4 regions of the Aliirhizobium sp. YIM B11859 genome follow, and region 3 is predicted to be linked to each of the others. Evidence: predicted binding sites of a transcription regulator. Region 3 holds the regulator's gene; each other region holds the start of a gene.
The links. Region 3 encodes PhoB, which activates phosphate uptake and scavenging genes when phosphate is short. Its sites were predicted from a motif close to TGTCATNNANCTGTCAT; they were not measured.

Region 1 (2,200 bases), on a different contig from region 3:
TTCCCCGATCAGGTGAATGTCATCGAGACGGCCGATGCCGAGCATCCGTTCCGGCTTGCAACGTCGCCGTCGCGCAGCTTCCTGAATTCGAGCTTTGCCGAGACGAAAAGCTCGATCCAGAAGGAAGGCCGGCCTGAGGTGATGATCGAGCCTTCCGATGCTGAACGCCTCGATATCGTCGACGGCGATGTCGTCAGGCTGGGCAATGCGCGCGGAGAAATCCGCCTTCACGCCAAACTCGTCGCCGGCGCAAAGCCGGGTGTCCTGATTGCCGAGGGGCTCTGGCCGAACGACGCGCATATGGACGGGGAGGGCATCAATGTCCTGACCGGTGCCGACCCGGTTGCGCCCTTCGGCGGTGCGGCCGTGCACGACAACAAGGTCTGGCTGCAAAAGGCCTGATCCCGCATCATCAGACGGAACGGAATAATAAGGGCGGACATGATCGACATCGACACTTCCGAAACCGAACGGGTGCGTCTGCTTTCCAGACGAACCTTGTGGAAAGGCTTCGTGCAGCTTGACATGCTGACCTTCGAGCAGCGCATGCCTGACGGGCGCGTCGTGACGATCGAGCGGGAGGTCCATGACCACGGCAATGGCGCTGCCATCCTGCTGCACGACACCCGGGAGGACCACGTCGTACTGGTGCGCCAGTTCCGCCCCGGCGCCTTTGCCAACGGCGAACCCGCCTATATGCTGGAAATCCCGGCCGGGCTTGTGGACGAGGGGGAAGTCGCAGCCGACGCCGTGTTGCGCGAGGCGATGGAGGAAACCGGCTTTCTGGTCGAGAAGGTCCGTTATATCTGCCAGATGTATGTCAGCCCCGGCGCCTTGACCGAGAAGCTGTCGCTGTTTGCAGCAAGCATCGACCTCGAAAGCAAGACAGGCCTTGGCGGCGGACTTGCAGGCGAGGCCGAGGATATCGAGATCGTCATCCTGGGCCTCGACGAGGCTTATGCGATGATTTCCACCGGCGCGATCACGGATGCCAAGACGATCGTCGCGCTGCAATGGGCGATACTGAACCGAACGGAACTGGCCGCCGGCCTGTAGGTCAGCGGGTCTCGATATTAATGTGGATGCTCATGGCGCGTTTCATACGATTGTCACGAAACGCGCCTAACGGCTCCAGCCGACGGTACCGAAAGCATTAGGAGATGATCATGTGGCTCGGCAATTTCACCCTCGTTTTGCCCGACCAGATCATTGATGGCGGTTCGGTCAGGATCGAGGACGGCGCGATCGCCGAAATCCGTTCCGAACCGGTCGCCAATGCCGTCATAGACGGTGGTGGACGTTATCTGATGCCGGGTTTCATCGATCTGCACGGTGACATGATCGAGCGCGAAATTTCCCCGCGCCCCAAGGCGGAGATGCCGATCGATTTCGGTATTCACGAACTCGACAAGAAGCTAGCCGCCCATGGCGTGACGACCGCCTATGCGGCCGTCTCCTTTGCCACCGAAAGCGTCTACGGCAATGTCCGTTCACTGGAAACGACGTCCGCCGTCATCGAGGGCGTCAACCGCCTGCGCGACGATCTGCTGATCGACCACCGCGTTCATGCCCGTTACGAGATCACCAATGTCGGTGCCGCAGCGACCCTGGAGCGCCTGCTCGAAGCCGGCGAGATCGACATGGTGTCGCTGACCGATCACACGCCGGGGCAGGGCCAGTACAACAATATCGAGGCCTATGTGCTGAGCATGTCCGAGCGCCGCTCGATCTCGCTCGGGACCGCGCAGGAAATGATCAACACGCGTATCGAGATGCGGAAGAACCCGGACATCGAGACGCGACTGACGGAAATCGTCGCATTGGCGAAAAAGCATGGATTGTCGCTCGCCTCGCATGATGACGACAGTGTCGAAAAGGTCATCGAGATGTTTGATCTCGGCGTGACGATCAGCGAGTTTCCGGTGACGATGGCCGCTGCCGAGGAAGCCATCCGCCGCGGCCTCTATACATTGATGGGGGCGCCCAATGCGCTGCGTGGCCAGTCCATGTCGGGCAACCTGAGTGCACTTGATGCCGCCAGCGCCGGATTGCTGTCGACCATTGCCGCCGATTACCACCCGGCAGCCTTTGTTCCGGCGGTGTTCAAGCTTGCCGATATCGTGACCGTCGGATTGCCGAAGGCGGTTGCCATGGCAACGTCGAACGCTGCCCGCGCTGCCGGATTGACCGACCGCGGCGA
Region 2 (2,200 bases), on a different contig from region 3:
CTGTTCCTTGTTCTTCGTGTAGACGGCGAGGAAGTTGCCGCCGCTGTTCATGTTGCGGGCGTGGCCCGGCATGCCCGGGAACTTGGTGGTGATCGCCTTGGCGGCACCAAGCGGGAAGGTGACGGCACGGGTCGAACTGGTCGTGCAGATGGCGAGGGCACCGGCCTCGAATGCGGCATCCTGTTCCTTGGCGCTAACCGGCGTCCACAGGCCATCGAAAGCCGGCTTGCAATATTCCGTCATGCCGGCGATCGATTCGGCGCTGTTGAGTGCGAGCTTGCCGGCCGGGTCGATGATGTAACCACCGGCATTCTGGATGAAGGACTGGCTGGTCCATTCGTTGTTGGATAGCGCCAGCGCCGAGCGATACGTCGGATGCTTGCCCTTCAGCGCCGCGTCGAGCTTGCGGGCATTCTCGTACAGCCATGCACTGTCGATCGTCTCGGGAAGATTGGGATCGAGGCCGGCAGCCTTCCACAATTCGCTGTTGATGAAGGTGATCGGCGTGGACATCGCCCAGGGAAGGCCGATTAGCGAACCGTCGATCGTCACCAGCGGATGCACAGACGACCGGAAGTTGCCGATGATTGCGTCCGCCTTGGCGGCATTGATCTCGCGCAGATCGCGGGCGCCGAGCGTGCGCTTGGCAAAATAGCCGAACTTCCAGCCGGTGATCATCATCGCCGGCGGGCGGCCGGCGGCCACGCTGGCGACAGCCTTGGCCGTCGCGGTTTCGTAGTCGCCGTCGAAGCGGTTGACGACGGTCACGCCAGTTTTCCTGGCGTTGAAGGCGTCGACGACCTTCTGGAACGGCTTGTCCGAACCCCAGGTGCTCGAGACCTCGATTGTCGCATCGGCGGAGCGAGCAGAATCCGTGAAGGCCATGCTCGCGCCGATCGCCACTGTTGCTCCGGCCACGAATTGCCGACGATTGATATTCACCATCTGTCACTCCAGATATTCGGATGAAAGTAAAAATATTCGGATGTTTTCTTAGGAGGCGTCAGTGACAGGCGTGTGAATGTCGTTCTGCGCGTCTCGGTCCGGGTCAGCGATAAGCGTGTTATCTGACGGGTTTATGACAGGTATCTGGGTGTATCACTTGATTGCGACACCATAGCCGGGTAGGTTTCGGACATTCGAATGATCCAAAGATCACATAAAAAGAATCGGATGATGGGAATGACGGGAAAATCGGTACACGGACAGTGGCAGCAGGTTGAGGAGGATCTCGCCGGTGATATCCTGACCGGCCGCCTGTCTCCGAAAACCCAGCTCCCCAAGGAGGCGGATCTGATGGAGCGCTTCGGCGTCGGTCGTCATTCGATCCGCAGGGCGATCTCCAATCTGGAAAGCCGCGGCCTGGTGCAGGTGGAGCAGGGGCGTGGCACGTTCGTCCGTGAAGGCCGCCTCGATTACCGACTGTCGGAACGCACACGATTTTCACAGAACCTGCTGGAGCAGGGGCGCGAGCCTCTAGGGCAGGCGGTACGTGAGGAATTGATTGCTGCGCCCAATATGGTTGCAGAGGCCTTGCGCCTGCCGCAAGGGGAACCCGTCTATCACATCGTTCGTCGCGGTTTTGCCGACGATGAGCCGATCAATTTTTCGAATGCCTTTTACCCCGTCCGTCGCTTTCCCGGCTTCGATGATGCGCGGCGCGACGGCCGCAGCATTTCGGTGATTTTCGCTGAATATGGGGTTCCCGACTATATCCGCCTGAGGACGGATATCATCGTGCGTATGCCGACCGCCGAGGAGGCGCGGCAGCTCGACCAGGCCATGTCGCTGCCGGTGATTGCGCTGAAAAAGGTCGATGTCGACATGAAGGGAACGCCGATCGCCTATTCGGAGACGATCTGGCCGGGAGAGAGAGTGCAGTTTTCGATCGACAATACGAGCCAATTGCTTGATGCGCTGGCGCGAAATCAAGAGTTTTAAGTCATTTCGACAAGATGGCCTGGCTATGGATCTCAATTGCGGTCCACGTCGAGCGGTCCGCCGGCGATGGCCGGGGTATCTTTGCCAATTCGTTTCGCCATTTATTTAGCCCTGCGGCCGCTTCCCAATCTGCCCAGAGGTCAAGCGGAACAATCCGCCTGCCTTGGGACTTCCAAGCCAATAAGGATCGAAACCGCATCAAGAGAACTTTCAACAGAATAAAGCGGTTCCGACGCGCCGCAACCCGATCCTGCCAATC
Region 3 (2,200 bases):
CGCCCGCGTCTCGCAGCGCACCGCCATGTTCCACCTCGGCCAGCTCGTCGAGGAAAACGACACGGACAAGATGTTCACCAATCCGGATGACCAGCGCACCCAGGACTACATCATGGGCCGCTTCGGCTGATTGATCGCCGACGCCTGCTGCCTTTCACGGATCTTAAGGACAAGAAAATGGTATCAAGTCATATCCTGTCGGCCTACGACGAAGAATTGAAATATCTCCGCCGCCGCATCTCCGAGATGGGTGGTCTTGCGGAACAGATGTGCGGCGACGCCGTGCGTGCGCTGGTCAATTCCGACTCCGCGCTTGCACAGAAGGTGATTTCTGACGACGTCATTCTCGATCACGCCGAACGCGAGATCCAGGACAAGGCAATCGTCACGATCGCCAAGCGCCAGCCGATGGCTGCCGACCTGCGCGAAATCATCGGCACGCTGCGTATCGCAGCTGACCTCGAGCGTGTTGGCGATCTCGGAAAGAATACCGCCAAGCGCGTTATCGCCGTGCAGGGAACGGGTGTACCCCGCAAGCTCGCACGCGGCCTGGAGCATCTTTCGGATCTTGCTGCGGTGCAGCTCAAGGATGTGCTGGACGTTTATGCAAGCCGTTCGGCTGAAAAGGCGGAAATCATCAGGCTTCGCGACGAAGAGATCGACGCGATGTACACGTCGCTGTTCCGTGAACTCCTGACCTACATGATGGAAGATCCGCGCAACATCACCACCTGCACGCATCTGCTGTTCTGCGCCAAGAATATCGAGCGCATCGGCGACCACGCGACCAACATCGCTGAAACCATCTACTACATGACGACAGGTGCGCAGCTCGAAGGTGAGCGTCCGAAGGACGACACGTCGAACACGGTCGGCGCCATAGCGGAGTAAGCCCCGATCGGGAGCCGATTGGGGTGATGTGACGGAGCAAATTGAGTATGCAGCCAAGAATAGCGGTCGTGGAAGACGAAGAAGCACTGAGCGTGCTTCTTCGCTATAATCTCGAAGCCGAGGGCTACGAGGTTGAAACGATACTGAGAGGCGACGAGGCCGAGATCCGGCTGCAGGAGCGCACACCCGACCTGCTGATCCTTGACTGGATGTTGCCTGGCGTCTCCGGCATCGAACTTTGCCGGCGACTGCGCATGCGGCCGGAAACCGAGCGGCTTCCGGTCATTATGCTGACGGCCCGGGGCGAGGAAAGCGAGCGGGTCCGTGGTCTTGCGACCGGCGCCGACGACTATGTCGTCAAGCCCTTCTCGACGCCGGAGCTGATGGCGCGGGTCAAGGCAATGCTGCGCCGCGCCAAGCCCGAGGTTCTCTCCAGCGTGCTGCGCTGTGGCGATATCGAGCTTGATCGCGAAACCCACCGCGTCCACCGCAAGAGCCGTGAGGTTCGACTCGGCCCGACGGAATTCCGTCTTCTGGAATTCCTGATGGTGTCGCCGGGCCGCGTCTTCTCCCGTTCGCAGCTTCTGGATGGCGTCTGGGGTCATGACATCTATGTCGACGAACGCACTGTCGACGTCCATGTCGGCCGCCTGCGCAAGGCGCTCAACTTCTCCAACATGCAGGATGTCATCCGCACCGTCCGCGGTGCAGGTTATTCGATGGAATCCTGATCTCCAAATCAGGCCTGCCTTTGTGTTTTCAGCCCGGGCGCGGTCCTCCGCCTCGGGCTGAACTGTTTAGCCGGGCAGTTCTCAGGCCTTCGCTTCCTTCTGCCACTCGGGCAGCGGAAACAGCCGGTCATAAGCGATATTGAAGAAGAACGCATAGACCAGGTAAAACAGGGCGAAGGATATATCCATCACCAGCGCCTGCATCAGGCTGATGCCGAGATACCAGGCGATGAACGGCATCAGCACGATCAACAGGCCGAGCTCGAACAGCACGGCATGCAGAACGCGGAGCGCCAGCCCCTTCTGCGTTCCGCCTCGATATTTCTGCATCAAGTGATCGAAGCCCAGATTGTAGAAATAGTTCCATCCGGTCGCCAGCGTTGCCGAAACAATGCCCACGACACCCACATGCTCCACAGGCAATCCGAATACGAAGGCCGCGAGCGGTGTGAAGATTGCCAGTCCGATGACTTCGAAGCTGATGGCGTGACGGATACGGTCGCCCGTGCTGCGCATGACTTTGACCCCATGGGTTCTGCCGGGTCGTCCCGACGATTGGTACCCATGCTGGGGGAGGC
Region 4 (2,200 bases), 140 kb from region 3:
ACCCTGATCTTCTTTGAATCTCCGCATCGCATCGCCGCCGCGCTCGTATCCGCCACCGAAGTTCTGGGTCCGGGCCGGGCGGCCTGCGTCGGTCGGGAACTGACCAAGGCTTTCGAGGAAATAAGCCGCGGCACTCTCGGCGACATCGCACAGGCATTCGATGGACGCAATGTGAAGGGGGAGATTGTTTTCCTCATCGGTCCTCCTGCCGAAAAGGATGTGCCGAAAGATGTCGATATCGATGCGCTGCTCGGGGAGCTTGCGGCCTCCATGCCTGCCGCCAAGGCCGCCGCGGAGGCCGCCCGCCTGACGGGTCTCACGAAGCGGGATCTCTACCAGAGGCTCGTCAGCATGAAGGACAAGGATGGCGGTTGATGAGCGAGACGGCAGACGATAGACGGCATCGACGTCGGCGCGCCGAGCGGCGCGGCCACGTCTCCGAATATCTCGCTGCCGTTTATCTCCTGTTCAAGGGGTACCGGATCCTGGCATTTCGATACCGTACCAGGCTGGGCGAGATCGATATCGTCGCCCGCAAGAAGGCGCTGATCGTTTTCGTCGAAGTCAAGGCGCGTGCCCGCGAGATGGATGCCGTGAATGCCGTGGGTTATGACACGCAGCGGCGGATAAGGGCCGCCAGCGATATCTGGTTGTCGAAGCGGCGCGACGCACATCTTCTCTTTTGTCGTTATGACATCGTCGCTATCATACCCGGCAAGCTGCCCCGCCATTTTCGCGATGCGTTCTAGATTCAATTCTGACGGGTGGATGAAGTTTTTGCAAAGCCGTGCACTGTCATGAAACTGAAACAAAACTGTTAAGGTCCTGTCACCAAGCAGCCCTATTGCGATCCTCGATCCCAACCAAGGCGGAGAGGACGATACAATGTTCAAAAAGCTTTCTATGGCGGCACTCGCCGTCGCTCTTTCGGCAACTTCGTCGCTCGCCGCGACGGAAGTCACCTGGTGGCATGCCATGGGTGGCGAACTCGGCAAGAAGCTCGAGGAAGTCGCTCAGAAGTTCAACGACAGCCAGAGCGACTACAAGATCGTTCCGGTGTTCAAGGGCACCTACCCGGAAACCCTGACCGCTGCGATCGCCGCTTTCCGCGCCGGCCAGCAGCCGGCCATCGTTCAGGTCTTCGAAGTCGGTACCGGCACGATGATGGCCGCCAAGGGCGCCGTCTACCCGGTCTACAAGCTGATGAAGGACCAGGGCGAAGCCTGGGATCCGTCGAAGTTCCTCGGCCCGGTCACCGGTTACTATTCGGATCCGGAAGGCAACATCCTGTCGATGCCGTTCAACTCGTCGACGCCGATCCTCTATTACAACAAGGACGTCTTCAAGAAGGCTGGCCTCGACCCGGAAGTGGCTCCCAAGACCTGGGCCGAAATGGGCGAGATGAGCAAGAAGATCGTCTCTTCCGGCGCTGCCAAGTGCGGTTTCACCATGTCCTACGGCGCAAGCTGGGTTGGTCTGGAAAACTACTCCGCCATCAACAACCTGCCTTACGGCACGCTGCAGAACGGTTTCGGCGGCCTGAAGTCAGAGTTCAAGTTCAACGGCCCGGCCCAGGCCAAGTTCTGGGACCAGCTGAAGACCTGGCAGGATGAAGGCGTCTATAAGTATGGCGGCCCGAGCGCCGGTGCGGATGCCGCTCCGATGTTCTATTCGCAGCAATGCGCCATGTACATGAACTCGTCCGCCTCGCGCGCCGGCGTCATCAACAATGCCAAGGGCTTCCAGGTCGGCTTCTCCGGTCTTCCTTATGACGATACCGTCACCAAGGACCCGAAGAACTCGATCATCGGCGGCGCGACCCTGTGGGTCCTGAACGGCCAGAAGAACCCCGACGTCTACAAGGGCGCCGCCAAGTTTTTCACCTACCTGTCCAAGCCGGAAGTCCAGGCTGACTGGCATCAGTTCACCGGTTACCTGCCGATCACCAACGCTGCCTACGAGCTTGGCCAGAGCCAGGGTTATTACGCCAAGAACCCGGGTTCGGACATCGCCATCAAGCAGATCATGCGCGGCACCCCGAACGAAAACTCCAAGGGCGTTCGTTTCGGTAACCTCAGCCAGATCCGCGACGTGCTCGACCAGCAGATGGAAGCCGTTCTCGCCGGCAAGAAGACCGGCCAGCAGGCTCTCGACGATGGTGCCAAGCAGGGCAACGCCATCCTGCGCGAATTCGAAGCTG

Region 1: a site for PhoB is predicted at 1,097-1,113, ahead of AC2GXZ_RS20670 (alpha-D-ribose 1-methylphosphonate 5-triphosphate diphosphatase). Genes of this name have one in related genera too.
Region 2: a site for PhoB is predicted at 1,068-1,084, ahead of phnF (phosphonate metabolism transcriptional regulator PhnF). Genes of this name have one in related genera too.
Region 4: a site for PhoB is predicted at 794-810, ahead of ugpB (sn-glycerol-3-phosphate ABC transporter substrate-binding protein UgpB). Genes of this name have one in related genera too.

Annotation. Positions count from the first base shown of each region.
Region 1 covers NZ_JBXHAY010000005.1:246,760-248,959, reverse strand. The annotation lists gene AC2GXZ_RS20680 (molybdopterin-containing oxidoreductase family protein) at 1-402, shown strand, start outside; gene AC2GXZ_RS20675 (NUDIX domain-containing protein) at 442-1,056, shown strand; gene AC2GXZ_RS20670 (alpha-D-ribose 1-methylphosphonate 5-triphosphate diphosphatase) at 1,167-2,200, shown strand, end outside.
Region 2 covers NZ_JBXHAY010000003.1:568,992-571,191, reverse strand. The annotation lists gene AC2GXZ_RS14970 (extracellular solute-binding protein) at 1-945, opposite strand, end outside; gene phnF (phosphonate metabolism transcriptional regulator PhnF) at 1,183-1,941, shown strand.
Region 3 covers NZ_JBXHAY010000002.1:723,894-726,093, reverse strand. The annotation lists gene pstB (phosphate ABC transporter ATP-binding protein PstB) at 1-130, shown strand, start outside; gene phoU (phosphate signaling complex protein PhoU) at 178-891, shown strand; gene phoB (phosphate regulon transcriptional regulator PhoB) at 939-1,622, shown strand; gene AC2GXZ_RS09710 (PACE efflux transporter) at 1,704-2,138, opposite strand.
Region 4 covers NZ_JBXHAY010000002.1:862,298-864,497, reverse strand. The annotation lists gene rsmI (16S rRNA (cytidine(1402)-2'-O)-methyltransferase) at 1-375, shown strand, start outside; gene AC2GXZ_RS10385 (YraN family protein) at 375-749, shown strand; gene ugpB (sn-glycerol-3-phosphate ABC transporter substrate-binding protein UgpB) at 886-2,200, shown strand, end outside.